One region of the Sporosarcina siberiensis genome, then DNA from elsewhere that is predicted to be linked to it. Evidence: a T-box and tRNA genes for the amino acid it is inferred to sense, from the RefSeq annotation. Region 1 holds a T-box; the other holds one or more tRNA genes.
The links. The T-box of region 1 lies ahead of trpS (tryptophan--tRNA ligase). A T-box ahead of a tRNA ligase gene usually reads a tRNA of that ligase, here a tRNA-Trp.

Region 1 (10,254 bases):
TTAAAAATCTGAGCAATCTAATTTGCCACTCGCAGCTGTGTTCCCGAAATTCAGTAGAAAATGGCACCGGTAACCCAATCCAAGATGGTAATTCAAGAGGGTGAATTCTCAACTCATAGCAACATCTTAAAAAAGGATCATTAATCCCTTTTCTGTTCAATAAAACCCGTGAATTTAAAAATTTAATTCGATTTGCACTATAAATCTTTACGTACTCATTTAGTTCGTTGCTAGTTGCTGTTTTAGGTCGAGCAAAAGGGAAGGTTTGCATCTTAATAGGTAGGACTCGGTGAATGCCTATATATCTCTTTCCGGATATATGAATAAGATTACTAAAATAATGGAACTGCTTTGTTTGGGGATTGTATGTGAGGAAAACAAGTCCTTCTGGGGTTTGGTACGTAAAGAAGCTTTCATGAAATTTAGAGAAATCATATGCACAAACGCCCTGTGGGAGTGAGCGGATTTTTGCCGGGGTAAGCAAAAGCCATATTGGTCGCATTCCTGCGCTTAAGTAACCATTCGTTCTCTGTTTTATAATGTTCACGGGAATTGTACTGCACTGAAACTCAATCGGCACCTGATTAGAATTTGTTGTTACGAGTAGATCAGGACGTTGTGATAAAGCGCTAAAATACGGTTCCAGTTGGACTTCTTGTTCATTTTTCAAGAAAAATTCATATAACTGTCTTTTTCCTTCAAGATGAATTTGGGATTCTCCTTCTGAAAAAGATGCGGTACAGCTTGCTTGGTTCTCGTGCGCAAAATGCGGAATCACAATATCCCCGACTTTCAGATGAACAGGATCATCGCATTGTGGACAATAGAAATTAACCTTCTTTCGCCAATCTCTTAATTGTTCTTTTTCCATCTCATTGGATAGAGTAATAATCGTTCCATCTTCTTTTTTAGCAGTTAAAATAGCTTCTCCCTCCTTTTCTCCATTAATTTTACGAATACTCAGACAGAATAGCAAGTACAAGTTGGATTTTTTATTTTTTAAAGCTTTTGACTGGAGTATATCGTAATTACCTTCTTACCTTGGTTGTTTCATTGAACAGCGCTAAACACTGATTTCCAGAAAGTTCACAACGTTTTGGAAACCTCGCAACTTTTCAGGGTAACTTCGCAACGTTTTCCGGAAACCTCGCAACGTTTTCTGGGAACCTCACAACGTTTTCCAAACTTCGCAACGTTCTCCGGAAACTTCACAACGTTCTCCGGTAACTTCGCAACGTTCACCGGTAACTTCGCAACGTTTTCGTATTAACACCACAATTGTCGCCAATCAAAAAAATGCAGCTACCCGATTGGGAGCTGCATTTTAATGTTAGTCAAGGTGTTCCAAAAAACGAATCTGTTTGTGTGAATACATCAGATTCCATAATTACATTGCCATATTCCTCTAGACGATGGATTGTCACATTAGATGCTGTTCCGAATTCTGTGATGACACTGTAAAGATCTGTTTTTTGCATATCATCCATATCAGGTGCATCATACAAAACGTGCAAGTAGAAAATGTCCTCAAGTGAGTGAAGTGATGTTGTTACATTATATTCTTTCACTCGACTGGAAAGCATAATAACTTCTTCGAATTCTTTAAAGTAAAAAGTGTTCTCAAGCCACTCCATTGTACCACCTGGTCCAATCGTCGCATTTTCTTCTGAGTCATCCAAAACTTCAATGTTGGGTCGGAATGGTTTCTTTGAATCGTCTCCTGAAAAAGGAGATTCTTCTAATTCGCCATCTTCTGAAGTCTGAGCGCGTGTAACCGTTACTTCAATGCCCTTATTCATCGCATGGACTTGAATCCATAATGGACCATCGACTTCAAACTCAGCCTCTTCATTAATTTCGTCCATCATTTCCCAAAAAAGCTCTTCGCTTTTATCGCGATTATACCAAACTTCTTCACGAGTGAAACCACGTTCTTCGATATCATTATATGATAGAAAAAACTTAACTGTATTTTCGTTTATACGTTCGATTTCCATCTCTCAATCTCTCCCTTCCTACGAAATAGGTTCTATCCTATTTCTTTTAATAATATGCAATCAATCTGCAATGCCTTACTCTTAATATATGACTGCTCGGTGAGATTTGAAAGGGTTTCGCCTTACAATGACAACTTTAGATAGTAATAGCATTGTAGAGAACTTTTTATATGAATGCAAGGCAAAATTGAAAAGCCGATAGGATTACGGCATTTTTCAATGTCATACCCCTACCAGCTCATTATTATTCTGCTTTAATTAGTTTACCATACGGCGTGCTTCAAGCAACTGGTAAGCCCTAACTTTTCTTGGAAGGAAGCGACGAATTTCATCTTCATTGTATCCGACTTGCAACCTTTTCTCATCGAGAATAATCGGTCTTCTAAGTAGCCCAGGATGTTCTTGAATCAACTCATAAAGTCTTTGTAATGGAAGACTTTCTACGTCTACATTTAGTTTTTGGAATATTTTAGATCTTGTTGAAATAATTTCATCTGTACCGTCTTCAGTCATACGGAGGATTTCTTTTATCTCATCAATATTTAATGGTTCAGAAAAGATATTACGCTCTGTATATGGAATTTCATGTTCCTCCAACCATGCTTTAGCTTTTCTGCATGACGTACAGCTCGGTGATGTAAATAATGTGACCATCATAATGCCGACACTTCCTTTCAGATTGAATCATAGCAAATGTATTTATAGAAATTTATTTAGAATAATTATAATCTAACCTAATCTAAGTACTATTATACACACATTTATTAGTGATGAATACTCTTTTTGTGAAATAATTAACAATTATTGACCAATGTTCACAATTCCTTAATATTAGCGAGTTATCAATGATCTAGAGCTTACTTTAATGTTCTACTCTTTGTTATACCCTTCATATTGACTAAATAAACATCTGTTTGAAAATTTACTTCAGTTCTCAATTAGATTCTCCTTAGTGAAAAAATCTAACTACACTTAATAATACGTTTGTAAAACGAAAAGGTTTCATTTAGTACAAAAAGAATTCCAAAACACCTTAAGCATTTTGGAATTCTTTTCTTATTTGTAAGTAACTCCTGGAGTATAACGATTTCCAGCATTCCATAGTAGATATTCATCGATGCCATTGTCTTTTAGCCCTTTAATTTGAGCTTCTACTTCAGCCTTACCATATTTTAAGTAGTTACCAGCCCCAAGCCATGGTGCACTGAAGTCTTGAATCCACGGTCGTGATATTGGTGGGTTTTCAAGTGCTCCCAAGACTTCGTTCTCTACTTTTGCATATTCGGATACTAATCGATAAGGTTCTAGATCTGGTTTTTGAATACCGAAATAAGATGTCCAATGACTTGGATAAATCATCGAAGATATAACATCGACGTTTTCAGATATTCTAGAGAAGTTTTGACCAATTCCCGGCGCTTCCGCTAACGTTGCCGCATATCCAAAGATATCAACAGAAACTTTAACACCATATGGATGCAGTTTCTCACGAGCATATTCTACAAAATCAGTAATTGCTTCAACTCGTCGCTGCACTGGATCTAGTTCTGATTCTTCATAATCCTCAAACACATACTTTAATGCATCATGACGTTTTTCAAAGCCTTCTGGAAAACGAACATAGTCAAATTGAATTTCTTGAAAACCCATTTTTGCAGCTTCAATCGCAATGTTGACGTTATGATCCCAAACTTCCTTCATGAATGGATTTACAAAGGATTCCCCACGTCCGTTTTTCCATACTTTATCGCCATCCATAAACGTTAAGTCATGACGTTTCTCCGCAAGTACACTGTCTTTGAATACGACAATTCGACCAATTGGATAAATTTCATTTTCTTCAAGTTCTTTAAGCATCTTATTCGGATCTTTTATATAACGTTTTCCGATGTCTAATGATGCCAACTCGGAATCCTCATCCGGAACATACGTAATGTTTCCATAGTCGTCTTTAATATCAATGACCATTGCGTTCAGGTCCGTTGTATTCATAAGTTCAACTAAATTTTCAAATCGTGCGCCTCCTGCAGAATGTCCTGTTACATATATCCCGCGAATAGCGTCCGGATATTGAAATGTTAGTCCAGAATCGAATTTAAACATTGGTGAATTAGAAACCAATTCCTTATCTATTTCTTCAAATCCATATGTACGTTCTGTAAAATTTTCTACCTTTTGATTTTCATCTGCCCATACTGTCATTGGTATCGTTATACAGACGATTGCTAATAAAGCCGTTATCCACTTTACGTGTTTCATTTCGACAACATTCCTTCCTTTCTTACAATATTAGCAATAATAAAGATTAATTGAAAGGTATATTTCATTCAATTTTATTGCAAAATAAATATCTTAGGTTTATAATTCATAAAATATTACAAATGAACGGCAACGATGGAAAGAGTATTTCTGCTTTCAGTTTTTAGAGAGTCTGTGGTTGGTGCGAACAGATAACTTAGCAGAAAGAATTGGGTTCCTGAGCTTGATGGATGAACCGCTAATTGGTTAAGTAGTCTGTCACGTTTCCCGCGTTATGGGACTTTGAGTGGCCTTCGGGCAATTCGGGTGGTACCACGGTTGAATTCGATTCAGTCGTCCCTCTATTAGTAGAGGGGCGACTTTTTTTGTGCGCCTACAGGACGTAGGCGTGCGGCTATTGCCACAGGAAGTGGCGTACTTTAGCCGCCTTCCCTTCTAGACGTAGGCGTGCGGCTTTTGCCACAGGACGTGGCGTTCTTCAGCCGCTTTCCTTTTCAGGACGTAGGCGTGCGGCTATTGCCACAAGACGTGGCGTTCTTTAGCCGCCTTCCTTTTCGGGACGTAGGCGTGCGGCTATTGCCACAGGACGTGGCGTTCTTTAGCCGCTTTTCATTGAAGATTAAAAAACCTAAAAATACAAATATGGAGGAATTTAGTATGAAAACAATTTTTTCAGGCATACAACCAACAGGTATTATAACACTTGGTAATTATATCGGAGCAGTTCGTCAGTTTACTGAACTTCAGCATGAATACGATTGTTTGTTTTGCATTGTCGACCAACACGCGATCACAGTTCAACAAGACCCAGCCGAATTAAGAAAGGCCATCCGTTCCCTTGCAGCGATTTACATAGCAAGTGGAATAGATCCCGAAAAGGCTGTGGTTTTCATCCAATCCGAGGTTCCTGCACACGCACAAGCCGGATGGATTATGCAAAGCATCGCCTATATTGGTGAACTTGAACGCATGACACAGTTTAAAGATAAGTCTGATGGTAAAAACGCAGTATCCGCTGCCCTACTTACGTATCCCCCATTAATGGCGGCTGATATCCTCTTGTACAACACAGATATCGTTCCCGTTGGTGATGATCAAAAACAACATCTCGAGATCACCAGAGACTTGGCAGAACGCTTTAACAGTCGTTACGGCGAAGTGTTAACGGTTCCCGAAATCAAAGTTCCTGAAAATGGTGCTCGTATTAAGTCTTTGCAAGATCCACTTAAAAAAATGAGTAAATCCGATCCAAATAAAAGAGGTACACTTTCTCTATTGGATACGCCAAAAGAAATTGAAAAGAAAATAAAAAGTGCCGTAACCGATTCGGAGGGCATCGTTCGATTCGACACGGTCAATAAACCAGGTGTTTCTAATTTATTGACCATCGAGTCTGCTTTAAGCAATGTTTCAATTGCGGACCTTGTAACGAAATACGAAGGTCTTGGCTACGGTGCATTTAAAGCAGGAGTCGCCGAAGCAATTATTAATCATCTTTCCCCAATCCAAGAAAAGTATTATGAGCTTCTGGAGTCGTCTGTCTTAGATGATATGCTCGATAAAGGCGCGGAAAAAGCGAATGCTATTGCTTCCGATACTCTTCGAAAAATGGAGAATGCGATGGGGCTCGGTAGGCAACGGTAATTGCTAATACGAGTGACGAAACAATTAGCAAAGTGAAATCAGGCGTCCGAATGATGTAATACAGGACTTGATTCCACTCATAACCTAGAGTTCTATAGTTGAAGTAAAATATAATGTGAGTGGCGCTAATTACAATTAAACCGTAACTTATGAGAAATATAAATAGTCGTGTAATCGCAGCTCATCCTTTAGCTTTTCTTTCACTATATGAACAAGCACCCTACTTTTAGACGAAGCACTAAAGAACTTGCGTTTTTTTATACTATTAATAAATAGACAACTTTCTATTCTGTTTTGAATGGAAGGTTGTTTTTTGATTGATGGATAGTTTTACTATCGTTTACTACATTTCGTCTTAAACGAAAGTGTATCCGTGTTGCTAGCACTATTTATTAATAGTTCTAAACTCCCGACTTGCAAGCGAACTAACACTGAGTGCAAGCAAACCAACACTTAGTGCAAGCAAACCAACACCGAGTGCAAGCAAACCAACACTAAGTGCAAGCAAACAAAGAAATCCCGAAGAATCATTATTCTTTTCCATAAAAAAGGCACTCCAGCTTCGGAGTGCCTTTTGCTTACATTTTTTTGAATACGAGTGAAGCATTATGTCCGCCAAAACCAAGTGAGTTGCTCATTGCATACTCAATGTCTGCTTTGCGGGCGGCATTTGGTACGTAATCCAAATCACATTCAGGATCTGCATTTACATAATTCATAGTCGGAGGAAGAATTCCCTCTTTTAACGCTTTCACTGTGAATATCGCCTCAAGACCACCAGCAGCTCCCAAAAGGTGACCTGTCAGCGCTTTAGTCGAGCTCATTGCAAGTTTATAAGCATGATCGCCAAAAACGGTTTTTGCTGCCAACGTTTCAAATAGGTCATTGTACGGCGTGCTTGTTCCGTGTGCATTGATATAACCGATTTGTTCTGGTGTAATTTCACCCTGTTCAATCGCCTGTTGCATTGCGCGCGCCGCCCCTTCACCCTCCGGAGCCGGAGCCGTGATATGATGTGCATCGCCTGTTGAACCATAACCAATTAGTTCTGCATAAATTTTTGCCCCACGCGCTACGGCATGTTCGTATTCTTCAAGAATTAAAATTCCTGCTCCTTCACCAATCACAAAACCATCGCGGTCTTTATCAAAAGGACGTGAAGCTGTGTTAGGGTCCGGATTCAAGGATAGTGCTGTATTCGCACAGAATCCTGCAACAGCCATTGTTGTAATTGGTGCCTCTGCACCGCCTGTAATCATTACATCAGCATCGCCCCTGCGGATTACTTCGAATGCATCTCCAATAGAGTTCGTACCCGAAGCACAAGCCGTCACGGTACATGAGTTAATTCCTTTAGCTCCGAAATAGATTCCAACTTGGCCTGAAGCCATATCTGGAATCATCATCGGGACAAAAAACGGACTTACACGGCGGTAGCCGCGTTCTTGAAAGATTTTGAACTGTTGTTCATGTGTTTCCATGCCGCCAATTCCAGAACCAATCCAGACACCTGTACGAAGTTTTAAATCTTCATCCAATTCAAGATTTGCATCTTTCATTGCCATCACTGACGCAGCAAGTGCGTAATGTGTGAACCGGTCCATTTTGCGGGCTTCTTTTTTAACAATATAATCTTCTATATTAAAATCTTTTACTTCAGCTGCAACTTTAACTGGAAATTGTTCGCTGTCCAGTCTCGTTAACATACCAATACCAGATTTACCGTTAATAACTGCTTCCCATGATTCTTCAGCTGAATTTCCAACTGGTGAAACGGCACCAACACCCGTTACTACTACACGCTTTTTAGTCAAAGTATTAACTCCCCTTTATTATAAATTAGATTAATTATCTTCCCCATTTAATACATAGTGCTCCCCAAGTTAAGCCTCCGCCAAACCCAACAAGAACGATAACATCATCGTCTTTTACTTTTCCTTCTTCTAAGTCATCAAAAAGGGAAATTGGAATGGATGCGGAAGAGGTATTGCCATATTTATGAACGGTTTTAGACATTTTTTCAATGGGTAAACCCAGTCGAACACGAGATGATTCCATAATTCGGATATTCGCCTGGTGCGGAATTAAATAGTCGACTTCGGATGTTGTAAGACCCGCTTTTTCAATAACATTTACTGCTGATTGTCCCATTTGACGGACTGCGAACTTGAACACTTCACGGCCGTTCATAATTAGTTTGTCAGCCTGGTAGAGATGTTTTCCACCACTGCCGTCTGCCCCTAGTTCAAAGGATAAAATCCCTCGCCCTTCACTAACTTTTCCTACTATTGTTGCTCCAGCGCCATCTCCGAAAAGAACTGCAGTGTTACGATCATCCCAGTCTGTTATTCTCGAAAGTTTTTCTACTCCGACAACTAGAACATAATCGTAAGTTCCAGCCTCAACAAAATGTTTCGCTGTTACAACTCCGTACATAAAACCTGCACATGCTGCAGAAACGTCCATTGCTGCTGCATTCTTCGCACCTAGCTTTTCTTGAAGCATTGCTGCTACAGATGGAAAAGGTTGGTCCGGTGTGACTGTTGCAACAAGTATCAGACCAATTTCTTCTGGATTGATACCGGCATTTTTAATCGCATCTTGAGCTGCGTGATACGCCATGTCCGATGTATTTATAGAATCGTCTGCGATTCGTCTTTCTTCAATCCCAGTACGTGAACGAATCCACTCATCTGTTGTATCCATTTGTTTCTCTAAATCTGCATTCGTTACAATATTGGGCGGCACATACTTACCCATACTGATGAGACCAGCATTCATAAAACATCCTCCATTCATTATCATCTGTTATTAGTACCTAGTATCAATAATAAGAGAAATGAACACAATTTACAACCTACCGACACTATTTAGCCAAAATAAAGTTCATTCTGCATAGATAATTCTTTCTCGATAGGGAACCCTATGATATGATAGTTTTAGAAATAGTAATGTAGAGGTGAATTAAATGAAAATCATAATGACATTTATCTGGTCTTTCTTATTAGTATCATTGTTAAACTATGTTGTTGGTTCTATCGCGAACATTCCATTTAACTTTGAAGCAGGAGTAATTATTTCACTTGGTTTTTCTGTTTTGATCCTTGTAATAGGTCAAATAATCCCTGAAGGTACTGTAGCAGACCATTAATCAGTAAATAAAAGAGCCACTCGGTTTTTCTCCGAGTGGCTCTTTTGTTTATCGTTGATTCACAGTCAACTTACCTTCTACCATCGACAAATGTAAACCGTCGCCCCGTTCGAGATGACCTCCTATCAATTCTTTAGCAACAACTGTTTCTACATGTCGCTGAATGAATCGTTTCAAAGGTCTTGCACCAAAATCAGCATCCGTTCCTTGTTCTACTATCCACTCAAGAACCTCATCCTCATAACTCAGAACAATTTCTTGCTCACTTAGTCGTTTAACAAGATCTTCAAGCATTTTCCGTGTAATCAGCTGGAACGAACTGCTTGTAAGGGAATGGAATATAATAATGTCATCCATTCGGTTGAGCAGTTCCGGTTTAAAGTGATTTTTTAATTCAGCAAGTACCAAATCTTCTGCGGCATGATTTTCAGTACCTTCCAAACCAGTCAACAAATACGAGGAACCGATGTTGGACGTCATAATAATGACCGTATTTGTGAAATTGACAAGTCTTCCCTGGCTATCTGTAATACGTCCATCATCCAAAACTTGCAGAAGAATATTTGCAACATCAGGATGAGCTTTTTCAATTTCATCTAATAAAATAACCGAATAGGGATTTCTACGCACGGCTTCCGTCAATTGTCCGCCTTCTTCGTAACCGATATATCCCGGCGGCGCTCCGACCAACCTCGACACACTGTGTTTCTCCATATACTCTGACATATCAATTCGAATGAAGTGATCTTCCGAGTCAAATAAAGTCGCAGCGAGTGTTTTCGCAAGCTCTGTTTTCCCGACTCCAGTAGGTCCTAAGAATAAAAACGAACCAATAGGCTTAGCTGGATCCTTAATGCCTGCACGGGCACGCCAAACAGCTTCTGTGACGAGTTGTACTGCGTCGTCCTGACCGATTACTCGCTCCTTCAATGTTTCATGCAAACGTAACAATTTTTCTCTTTCACCTTCAACAAGTTTTGTTACCGGAATTCCCGTCCAGCGCGCAACAATCATTGCGATTTCCTCTTCCGTTACTTCTTCTCGCAGCAGCCGATTCTCTTTTCCGTCTAATAATGGCTTTTCGGACGCTGCAAGTTCTGCTTCCAAAGCTGGAATTTTACCATGTCGAAGTTCAGCAGCTTTATTCAAATCAAAACGATTTTCTGCATCTTCAAGTTCTCGGCGATAACGATCGAGTTGTCC
Region 2 (10,254 bases), on a different contig from region 1:
CTGCAAGAGTAGGACGTTGCTGGTCTATTTATTTCAAAAGAATCAATTATAGTACATTGAAATAAACTTGTTACATTATTCCGCAGTAGCTCAGTGGTAGAGCAATCGACTGTTAATCGATCGGTCGTAGGTTCGAGTCCTACCTGCGGAGCCAATTGGAGAGCTGTCCGAGTGGCCGAAGGAGCACGATTGGAAATCGTGTAGGCGGTTAACGCTGTCTCAAGGGTTCAAATCCCTTGCTCTCCGCCAGATTCCAATTATATTACATATGGCCCGTTGGTCAAGCGGTTAAGACACCGCCCTTTCACGGCGGTATCACGGGTTCGAATCCCGTACGGGTCACCATTATATAATTGATATCCATTAATAAAGAAATAGGATAATTATTTTACCCAGGAGGATTAGCTCAGCTGGGAGAGCACCTGCCTTACAAGCAGGGGGTCGGCGGTTCGAGCCCGTCATCCTCCACCATATATTTTAGTTTGCTAGTGCTGAAAAATGCTGTATAGTAAGTTGTAGCTCTACTTATATGTATTTCATACTTATTGTCGCGGGGTGGAGAAGTGGTATCTCGTCGGGCTCATAATCCGAAGGTCACAGGTTCAAATCCTGTCCCCGCAACCAATTTATATCTCATTAAGAAGTTGAACAAATTAAATACTATAGTATTGTCGCGGGGTGGAGAAGTGGTATCTCGTCGGGCTCATAATCCGAAGGTCACAGGTTCAAATCCTGTCCCCGCAACCAAATGGTCCCGTGGTGTAGCGGTTAACATGCCTGCCTGTCACGCAGGAGATCGCGGGTTCGATTCCCGTCGGGACCGCCATTTATTTAATGTACTACATAGTTTTGGCTCAGTAGCTCAGTCGGTAGAGCAAAGGACTGAAAATCCTTGTGTCGGCGGTTCGATTCCGTCCTGAGCCACCATTTTATTAATTAGTGAATTTATATAAAGCCGGAGTAGCTCAACTGGTAGAGCAACTGACTTGTAATCAGTAGGTTGAGGGTTCAAGTCCTTTCTCCGGCACCATAGTTCTTCTGTGTTTTGATATTAATATGGTGGGGTAGCGAAGTGGCTAAACGCGGCGGACTGTAAATCCGCTCCCTACGGGTTCGGCAGTTCGAATCTGCCCCCCACCACCATTTTAGGGGTATAGTTCAATGGTAGAATAAAGGTCTCCAACACCTTCGATGTGGGTTCGAATCCTACTACCCCTGCCATTTTACTTTATTGAATAAATTAATAAATAATCTTTAGTAGTGAATCATAAAAAATTATATTATGGCGATTGTGGCGAAGTGGTTAACGCATCGGATTGTGGTTCCGACATTCGAGGGTTCGATTCCCTTCAGTCGCCCCTTTTAATTTTTTATGGTATTTATATTATGGCGATTGTGGCGAAGTGGTTAACGCATCGGATTGTGGTTCCGACATTCGAGGGTTCGATTCCCTTCAGTCGCCCATTTTTATTTTTGGGGTATAGCCAAGCGGTAAGGCATCGGACTTTGACTCCGTCATCGTTGGTTCGAATCCAGCTACCCCAGTATTTTTTTAGCGGAAGTAGTTCAGTGGTAGAATACGACCTTGCCAAGGTCGGGGTCGCGGGTTCGAATCCCGTCTTCCGCTCCATTTATCTACGGCGGCATAGCCAAGCGGTAAGGCATGGGTCTGCAACACCCTTATCACCGGTTCAATTCCGGTTGCCGCCTCCATTTTTTTATGATTAATGCTTCTTGAAAATTACATGTTCTTTGCCCGAGTGGTGGAATGGCAGACACGTCGCACTCAAAATGCGATGCCGCGAGGCGTGCCGGTTCAAGTCCGGCCTCGGGTATATCCTGGTCTTTTCCAGTTAAGTTGAGTAAGACCTAAAGCATCTACAAACGTTGATAACACAACGTTTGTAGATGCTTTTTCTTTTGGGGGAATACCATAGAAAACGATAGGTTTTGAAAACTTTATGCACAAGGATTGCACAAACATGTTCTTAAAGATTGAAATTGTTTCTTCTCTGTTTTTTCTTTCATCTAATCCAAGATGTATGAATAAGTCTTCCAGGTTGTCTCTAGATCCATATGTGATACCTTTTGATTGGATTCACCGCCGTACAGAAATACGCTTGCACGTGTATGACATAATCGATATGAACTTTTTTAAAAAGTTGTTTATATATGTATGATTGATTAAAGAAAACAAGCTACTTAGAATTGTTCCCAGTCGATATACTGCTAATTGATGGAGTACTTCATGCAAGGTGTTCAGACCTTTCGAAACAAGGATACCGCCTTAGTTGATATCGATATTTAAATGATAGGAAATTTTGAACTAAATGCCATTGTGAAGGGTGTGAAAAAATGGGCAATTATCATTTCTGAAAGCAAAGAAATTCGGTTTTGCTCGTGAAGGAGAATGTAGTGATCGCAAAAGTAAAACGAAAACTCTCATATAAGAGAAAACAGTAGTCCGTTGTAATCAGGATTCCTTTTTCAGGGTTCTAACAACCTCACATAACTTTTTAGGTAGTATTCTAGTATGTTTCAAAACTGATTTACTCCTAATATAAGGTGTTAAAGACTATGGAAAAGGAATATTTAGGCATCCATCAATGAGCTGCTAAACAAGAGTATAGGTTTAAAGACTATTTTATTAATATAATAAATGAGCTAAATGTTTATTTTTAGAGAATAGTTTGTTAAACTAAATATTCACGAATATAATTAAAAGGGTATGCTTAGAAGAGGTATGGGGGCGAATTTATGATTCAAGATAAGACATTATTATCTATTGAGAGGGCATTAATGCATGGAATACAAGAAATGGTTTTCATTGTCCGAGTGGATGATAATGGGCTTTTTTATGAATTTGTGAATCAGGCCGCAATGGATAAAACAGATTTAGATCATACATCGATTGGCAAAACCTTTTTTGAAACACAAACATATGAACTGGCTGATATGATTAATTCCCAGTACTTAAAGGTTTTGGAAAGTAATGGTCCGATAACGTATGAAGATAGCTATACAGATCCAGAAGGAATACTTCGGTATTCTAAAACCTGTCTAACACCTATGTTCGATTCTGATGGTAAATGTACACATGTTGTAAGTATCGTACAGGATATTACTGGAGAAGTAGAAGCGAAACAAGAAAGTGTAGACTCTTTAAAGAATCTTGAGGAAAGTCGTTCCTATTATCATTCTTTATTTGAGCATAATGCTGATGCCATTTTGACGTTAGACTTAAACGGCCAAATAAAGGGTGCTAATCCTATGGGTCTGAAGGTGAGTCAATTACCTAAAGAAGAGTTCTATGAAAAAAGAATATTGGACTTTGTTGCACCTGAGGACAAACGAAAAACATTACTGAACTTTCAAAAAGCAAAAAATGAAGAATATATAAACTTTCGAGTCAATGTCCTTCAAAATGATAATAAAATGCTTAGTGTATTGGTGAAATTTATCCCGATTAAGATTCGGGAAGTGACGACTGGTTTCTATGTTATTTTAAAGGATATGCGAGAGCTTGATCATATGGTTGAATTGTATATGGAAGTTGAAAAGAACTTCCGTGTTATTGCAGAGAATGCTAATGATGTCATTATTTTAATCAATCATGAAAAACAATACTTATTCATTTCACCTTCAATTGAAGAATTATATGGATTTACACCCAATGAATATCTAGGTATAAACCCTTTAAGTAACATACATCCAGACGATGCAGCCTCATTATATATAAAGTTGAGTGATGCAAAAAAACATAGAGCAATATGTAAAATGCGTATTCGTATAAAACATAAATTTGATCATTGGGTCTGGTCTGAACTGCATGCGACCCCGGTGTTTGATGAGAGTCATTCGTATAGTCATATGGTGATTATCGTTCGCGATGTCTCGCTGCAAAAGAAATACGAAACAGAATTAGAGTTTCTGGCATATCACGATCCTTTGACAAGCTTGCCAAATCGTCGATTTTTTCAAGAAGCACTTGAAAAGGCGTTGAGTGAATACCATAAGAAAGGCGTAAAATTTGCCGTTATGCTTTTAGATATCGATAAATTTAAAAGTATTAATGATCAATGGGGACATGAAACAGGAGATGTCGTTATCCGTGAATTTAGTAATCGTTTAAAAGCTAAGATCCATAAAACTGATGTAGTGGCACGCCTAGGTGGGGATGAATTTATTATCTTATTGCCTGACGTGGATTCTGAAAACTGCGCACTGAGTGTAATGGATAAAATTAGACAAGCGATGAGGTATACATGGGAGTTTGAGAATACTAGTTTATCAGTTATGACTAGTATTGGCATGACTATGCCAAACAAACATTCAACGATTTCGTCGATTTTAAAAGAAGCAGATAAAGCAATGTATGTGGAGAAGAAATCAAAAATAGGAAACGATGTTGGCTATCGTTTTTAAAGTCAGGCGCGTGAACACGAAATGATAACTCTTGAAATACTTTCGATAGATTTCTAGGTTACTGTGAGTTTGTACTAGATAAATGAATTCAATCAGTAAAAACGAGAAACCTTTTGTCATTGGTTTTTTAGTGAGCCGAAAAAAGTCAGCGTTTTTTTTACGCAACTGTTTGGTTGGTTTGAGTTGGGTATTCTACTGTACTTAAACCAGTCAAATTTATTTTCATTCGTTACTCAACTTTATCTGCATTGATGTTCACTTGTTCTTGTGCAGCTTCTTCGGGCGCCAAGCCCTCTTCACTGTCAATCACAGCTTTCCCCATATCCTCGGATATCCAATGAAAGAGCTGGGAAACTGCGTATGCCTCCGGTAAATCTTCTTCCAATCCAATTTTCTTATACGTTTATGCAAGTGTGAATCGGTCCCATCTTCTTGCGCATTTATAAAGATTGTAGAAACAAACAACGGATTATTTAAGAATAACAACAAATCCACAGTAACATAGAATAGTATAGGATTGGATATTTTTGGAACATCCTTTCGGTTTTTATTCATATTCACTACTATTTCTACTCGAAAGATACAGGGAGGGCGAATGTCCGTAAATGAGACATTCACAAGGACAAGTCAAACGATAAAAGAAGAATACTATAGTGTTATAAAACGGGAACTAAACAAAATCGCTCCTTGCCGTCTAATGACAGAAGGAGCGATTTCCATAAAGGGGACCCTGGTGATACTATTTGAGTTTGTCCATTGCAATTGCCTTGGTTGGGTATTGGTGATGGGTCACAAAGTAAATGGGAACAGGTTATTGGTTTGCTGTCATTTAAATTGTTGGTCCCACTTTATGCCTTGGAAAGGAGTCTCACCTTTCCAAGGGGTTAGAAATATTTCGCATCATCGAAGTCTAGTATAATTGAATAGTTTTTAGCGTTGATGAGATTGGATAGCTTATGTGCATCTTTCTCAGCTTGTAGGGACTTAACCCTATAGTCTTCCGGTTCAAATAAAGCGACACGGTAGACAATTATGTCTTCAGAATAGCCATACTGAATTTCTTCTTTTTCAGACATGGATAGTTCTTTATAAGTTTGAGCTTTTGCACGTAGTTGGGTAGCAAGTTCAATAGCTTCAACAATCGCTAGTTGGTCACCTTGAAATTCGATTTCATTATCAATATTGGCTCGATACATAAGTCGGTCAAGTGTGCGGCTATCCAAACGTACTTCGTCCAATTCGGTTTCAACGATTTGAAGTGTACGTAGACCTTTTTCAGGGGAGTTCCCTTTTTCTACGGTTGTAAAGGCGACACGTCTCATTTCGTCATCCAATTCATGAATACGTTTCTTTAGGATGCTTTTTAATTTCACTGCTTCTGCAAGTGTGATTTTTGACATCGAATATTCCCCCAGTATGTGTTTAATCTTCGTCTAGTATAATGGATGTTTTTCCCTCATGCACTACATAGGTTCGAACATCTCCGCCACTCATGCTGGTGAACATATTACCGCATGCGGTAGTCAATTCAAGTGACGTCTTAACGTCAAATGAAGGCGGAATGTAGAATACGTGTAGTGCATCTGTTGTGCTTGATGTTATCGCTGTCCTTTTAGAGTCAACGACAGGACTCGCAAACGAACTTGTATCATCTGAAAGTTGTATACTGTTTATCATGGTATTATATTGATCATTCAGCCCAGTAAATCCGTCATCTTCAGTACCTAATGAAGCGATTACATCGCCACTGATTTTTTCTAAGTCATAAATACCAATTGGGATTTTATGTTGCAACGAAAAGAAGTTGTTTAAGTCGACTGCTGTGTTGCAGGTATCTATATAGTTTTGTTTTTGTATACGAAGTAAAAGTGCCTCGGAAGACAGTTTATGCTCGTTCGGGTCTGCTCCAAGTTGTTTCCATAGCTCTCTCCACTCTTTTACTTCAGGATAGTCGGTTACTAATTTATCATCTAAGTCAAAAAAAAGTTGTTCTTGAAACAATCTTAATCTGCCTTGCAGCATTTGAGGGGATTCTGATACGGTAATTCTGGTATAATGATTAATGCCTAATTTAATTTCTGGTACGCTATTTAAAAGTGTTGAGTTTAGTTTGAATTTCAATGCTATCACCCTTTTTTTATACTATAAATTAATTTTAACATATAGGAGGTGGATTCGTGTGAATGTAGTCGAATTGCAACAAGAAGTTCGAGCATATGCGCTGTCAATTGGTATTGATAAAATTGGTTTCACGACATCCGCTCCATTTCGTGAGTTGAAAAATCGCTTGAAACGTCAACAAGATCTTGGATACCAATCGGGATTTGAGGAGAAGGATTTAAATAAACGTACAGAACCCGTCCTCCTTCTTGACCAAGCCGAGAGTATCATTTCAATTGCGATTGCTTATCCTTCTCGGATGAAAGATTCACCGAAAGGAAAAAGAGGGGAACGAAGAGGAATCTTTTGCCGAGCTTCTTGGGGAATGGATTACCATACGGTTCTTCGTGAGAAGTTAGGTATCCTTGAGGAGTTCATACAAGAGCTTGTGCCCAATGCAAAAATGAAATCAATGGTTGATACAGGTGAGCTTTCAGACCGAGCAGTTGCGGAACGTGCGGGTATTGGGTGGTCTGCGAAAAACTGTTCGATTATTACACCAGAGTTTGGCTCTTATGTCTATTTGGGTGAAATGATTACAAATATTCCTTTTGCGCCGGATGAGCCAATGGAAGATGAGTGTGGCGAATGTACGTTGTGTCTGGATGCGTGTCCAACGGGTGCACTTATCGTTGGTGGTCAACTCGATGCCCAGAGATGCATTGCATTTTTAACTCAGACGAAAACAGCGATACCCGAAGAATTTCGTACTAAAATTGGGAATCGGGTGTACGGCTGTGATACATGTCAGACCGTGTGTCCGAAGAATAAAGGAATACAAAATTTACATCAAAATGTATTCCATCCTGAACCAGAGCTAGCAAAACCTCTTTTACAGCCAATATTAAGTCTTTCGAATCGACAATTTAAAGAGAAGTTCGGTCATATTTCTGGATCTTGGCGTGGTAAAAACCCGATACAACGGAATGCGATTATAGCGCTTGCTCATTTTAAGGAAGAGTCCGCAGTACCTGAATTGATTGAAATGTTGAAGTTGGATCCAAGACCGGTCATGCGTGGAACAATTGCATGGGCACTCGGTGAAATTGGTTTGGATATTGGTATTGAAGCGATTAAAGAAGCACTTCTTACAGAACTAGATCCTGAAGTACGCAAGGAGTTAGAAAAAGTAGTAGAATTTAAAATAGAAATCATTTAATAAGGGGAAGTGTTTGAAGTGGCAATACATGTAGCATTATTTGAACCACAAATACCTGCGAATACGGGTAATATTGCAAGAACATGTGCAGGAACTGGAGTAAAACTTCATTTAATAAGACCATTGGGTTTTTCAACAGAGGATAAAATGTTGAAACGAGCTGGTCTTGATTACTGGGAGCATGTAGATATCTCATATTACGATGGTATTGAGGAACTTTTTGATGCATTTCCCGAAGGACGTTTCTACTTCTTAACAAAACAAGGTGAGCAACCACATTCGGCTTTTGATTATTCAAATCGTGATGAAGATCTATTTTTTGTATTCGGAAAAGAAACAAGTGGACTTCCTGAGAAAGTTCTTTCAGAAAACAAAGACAGATGTTTACGAATCCCAATGAACGATAATATACGTTCTTTAAATTTATCAAATACAGCAGCAATCTTAATTTACGAAGCACTGCGTCAACAATCTTTTCCAAATTTAAATTAAAAAATGGGACTGCCATTAGGCTAGTCCCATTTCTTTATGTTGGCTGATGTCCACGTTTCTTCTGTTTACCAGGTTTGTCTTCGTACCCTCCAGCAAAAATTGCAGCTAAGAATGCTACGCAGACGGCCATTATTAGAATCAAAGTCATAGAAGTAACCTCCTGTTTAATAAGATAGTAACTCAACTAAGTATACCCTATTTTTATTGATAATGTAACGGTCGGGCTATAATCTTCAGCGATTCATGTCGTTAATGTGCCAAAAACAGTATTTGATAAGTAAACAATGCTGCAAAAACATATAGAAGAATTGGAACTTGTTTTCCTTTTCCTTTAACTACTTTCAAAATGGGGTAGGTAATGAATCCAAGTGCAATTCCTGTTGCGATACTTGAAGTAAGTGGCATCGTTAAAATAATTAAAAAAGCGGGGAAAGCTTCATCAAAGGAATCCCATTCAATATTTTTTACTACACCTATCATTAAGCTACCAACAATAATTAAAGCTGGAGCAGTTATAGCTGAAACACCTGATAAGGTACTTACAAGCGGGCCGAAGAAAGCGGCGGCTATAAATAATAGAGCTACCGTTAATGTTGTTAGCCCTGTTCTGCCTCCAACAGCAACACCTGAAGAAGACTCTATATAAGCGGATGTTGGGCTTGTTCCAAACATGGAGCCAACAGAAGTAGCGACTGAATCTGCTAGAAGCGCCTGTCGTGCTCGAGGCAGTGTATTGCCCTTCATTAGTCCCGCTTGTTTTGCGACGCCAATCATAGTCCCTGTGGTGTCAAACAAAGTAACGATTAAAAAGGCTAAAACAACGCCGTATAGGCCATGTGAAACAACATCCCCAAATGCCTGAACCGGATTCCAAACAAGGATACCTTCAGGTAAAGATGGAATCTGCGTAAGACTTCCTTTAAATTCAAGTTGACCTGTAAATACGGCAAGAATTCCCGTTAAGATCATTCCTATAAAAATAGAACCATATATATTTAAAGTCATTAGAATCACTGTAACGAGTAATCCGAATAATGCTAGTAAAACAGGTGGAGATGTTAGCTCACCAAGTTGAACGAGATTTGTTTCGTGATGAACGACAATTCCGGAAAGACGTAATCCAATAAATGCAATAAATAAACCGATTCCTGCTGTAATCCCATTTTTTAAGTTCTCTGGGATGGATTGGATGAGCTTTTCTCGAAAAGGTGTTAAAGATAATATTACGAATAACAGGCCTGCAATAAAGACAGCGGAGAAAGCCGTCATGTAATCAAGTTGTCCATTGGAAGCGGAAACTACTGATGTGAAATAAGCATTCAGTCCCATACCTGGTGCAATTGCAATGGGATAATTTGCGAATAAGGCCATCCAAAGTGTACCGATGACTGCGGCAATAATTGTGGCAAGAAATACTTGGTCAAAAGGAACGCCAGCTTCGGCAAGAATAATAGGATTGACGATTACGATATACGCCATCGTTAAAAATGTAGTCATTCCAGCTAATAGTTCAGTTTTGACTGTAGTATTATGTTCTTTTAAATGAAACATGTAATTCTCCTTTCAATATCCGAACGTTATTAAGTGCATTATCAATAATATTCGTTTTTCATGAGAACTGCAACAATAAATAAGAAATGGCATGAAGAATATTTTCTCCATGCCGTTTCTTATTTTGTCTCCATTTCAATTGTAATAGCTTCACCAGTAAAGGGATGTGTGAAGGCTACTGAAGTTGCAGTTAAGCGGTAATGACCATCTTCGGTTTCACTACCGTCATAAAGTGTATCGCCTTTTACAGGATGGCCGAGATGGGCTAAGTGCACTCGTATTTGATGTGTACGACCTGTTTCAAGTTCAGCTTCCACAAATGAAGAATCAGCAGTTCGGTCAATTACTTTAAAATGAGTAATAGCAGATTGTCCCGATATTGATACAACTCGTTTTGAAGGGTCGTGTCGATCCTTCCCAATGGAAAATCGAATCGTTCCTCTTGGTCTTTTGAGCAATCCGTCCGT

Region 2: it has a tRNA-Trp gene. The T-box ahead of trpS (tryptophan--tRNA ligase) is inferred to sense a tRNA for this amino acid. The anticodon was not compared.

Annotation. Positions count from the first base shown of each region.
Region 1 covers NZ_JBHUGI010000032.1:630,572-640,825, forward strand. The annotation lists gene ACFSFY_RS13965 (competence protein CoiA) at 1-982, opposite strand, end outside; gene mecA (adaptor protein MecA) at 1,335-1,997, opposite strand; gene spxA (transcriptional regulator SpxA) at 2,256-2,651, opposite strand; gene ACFSFY_RS13980 (putative glycoside hydrolase) at 3,054-4,256, opposite strand; T-box leader at 4,380-4,600, shown strand; gene trpS (tryptophan--tRNA ligase) at 4,914-5,900, shown strand; gene ACFSFY_RS17560 (YuzI family membrane protein) at 5,839-6,075, opposite strand; gene ACFSFY_RS13990 (hypothetical protein) at 6,286-6,444, opposite strand; gene fabF (beta-ketoacyl-ACP synthase II) at 6,479-7,714, opposite strand; gene ACFSFY_RS14000 (beta-ketoacyl-ACP synthase III) at 7,749-8,681, opposite strand; gene ACFSFY_RS14005 (DUF2929 family protein) at 8,869-9,051, shown strand; gene ACFSFY_RS14010 (ATP-dependent Clp protease ATP-binding subunit) at 9,100-10,254, opposite strand, start outside.
Region 2 covers NZ_JBHUGI010000005.1:86,041-96,294, reverse strand. The annotation lists rRNA gene rrf (5S ribosomal RNA) at 1-25, shown strand, start outside; tRNA gene ACFSFY_RS02955 (tRNA-Asn) at 80-154, shown strand; tRNA gene ACFSFY_RS02950 (tRNA-Ser) at 158-249, shown strand; tRNA gene ACFSFY_RS02945 (tRNA-Glu) at 271-345, shown strand; tRNA gene ACFSFY_RS02940 (tRNA-Val) at 396-471, shown strand; tRNA gene ACFSFY_RS02935 (tRNA-Met) at 550-624, shown strand; tRNA gene ACFSFY_RS02930 (tRNA-Met) at 673-747, shown strand; tRNA gene ACFSFY_RS02925 (tRNA-Asp) at 751-826, shown strand; tRNA gene ACFSFY_RS02920 (tRNA-Phe) at 852-927, shown strand; tRNA gene ACFSFY_RS02915 (tRNA-Thr) at 955-1,030, shown strand; tRNA gene ACFSFY_RS02910 (tRNA-Tyr) at 1,059-1,143, shown strand; tRNA gene ACFSFY_RS02905 (tRNA-Trp) at 1,148-1,221, shown strand; tRNA gene ACFSFY_RS02900 (tRNA-His) at 1,286-1,358, shown strand; tRNA gene ACFSFY_RS02895 (tRNA-His) at 1,390-1,462, shown strand; tRNA gene ACFSFY_RS02890 (tRNA-Gln) at 1,475-1,545, shown strand; tRNA gene ACFSFY_RS02885 (tRNA-Gly) at 1,556-1,630, shown strand; tRNA gene ACFSFY_RS02880 (tRNA-Cys) at 1,640-1,713, shown strand; tRNA gene ACFSFY_RS02875 (tRNA-Leu) at 1,755-1,835, shown strand; gene ACFSFY_RS02870 (diguanylate cyclase domain-containing protein) at 2,758-4,425, shown strand; gene ACFSFY_RS02865 (hypothetical protein) at 5,310-5,825, opposite strand; gene ACFSFY_RS02860 (B3/B4 domain-containing protein) at 5,848-6,546, opposite strand; gene queG (tRNA epoxyqueuosine(34) reductase QueG) at 6,605-7,744, shown strand; gene trmL (tRNA (uridine(34)/cytosine(34)/5-carboxymethylaminomethyluridine(34)-2'-O)-methyltransferase TrmL) at 7,763-8,236, shown strand; gene ACFSFY_RS02845 (NCS2 family permease) at 8,486-9,787, opposite strand; gene ACFSFY_RS02840 (RluA family pseudouridine synthase) at 9,907-10,254, opposite strand, start outside.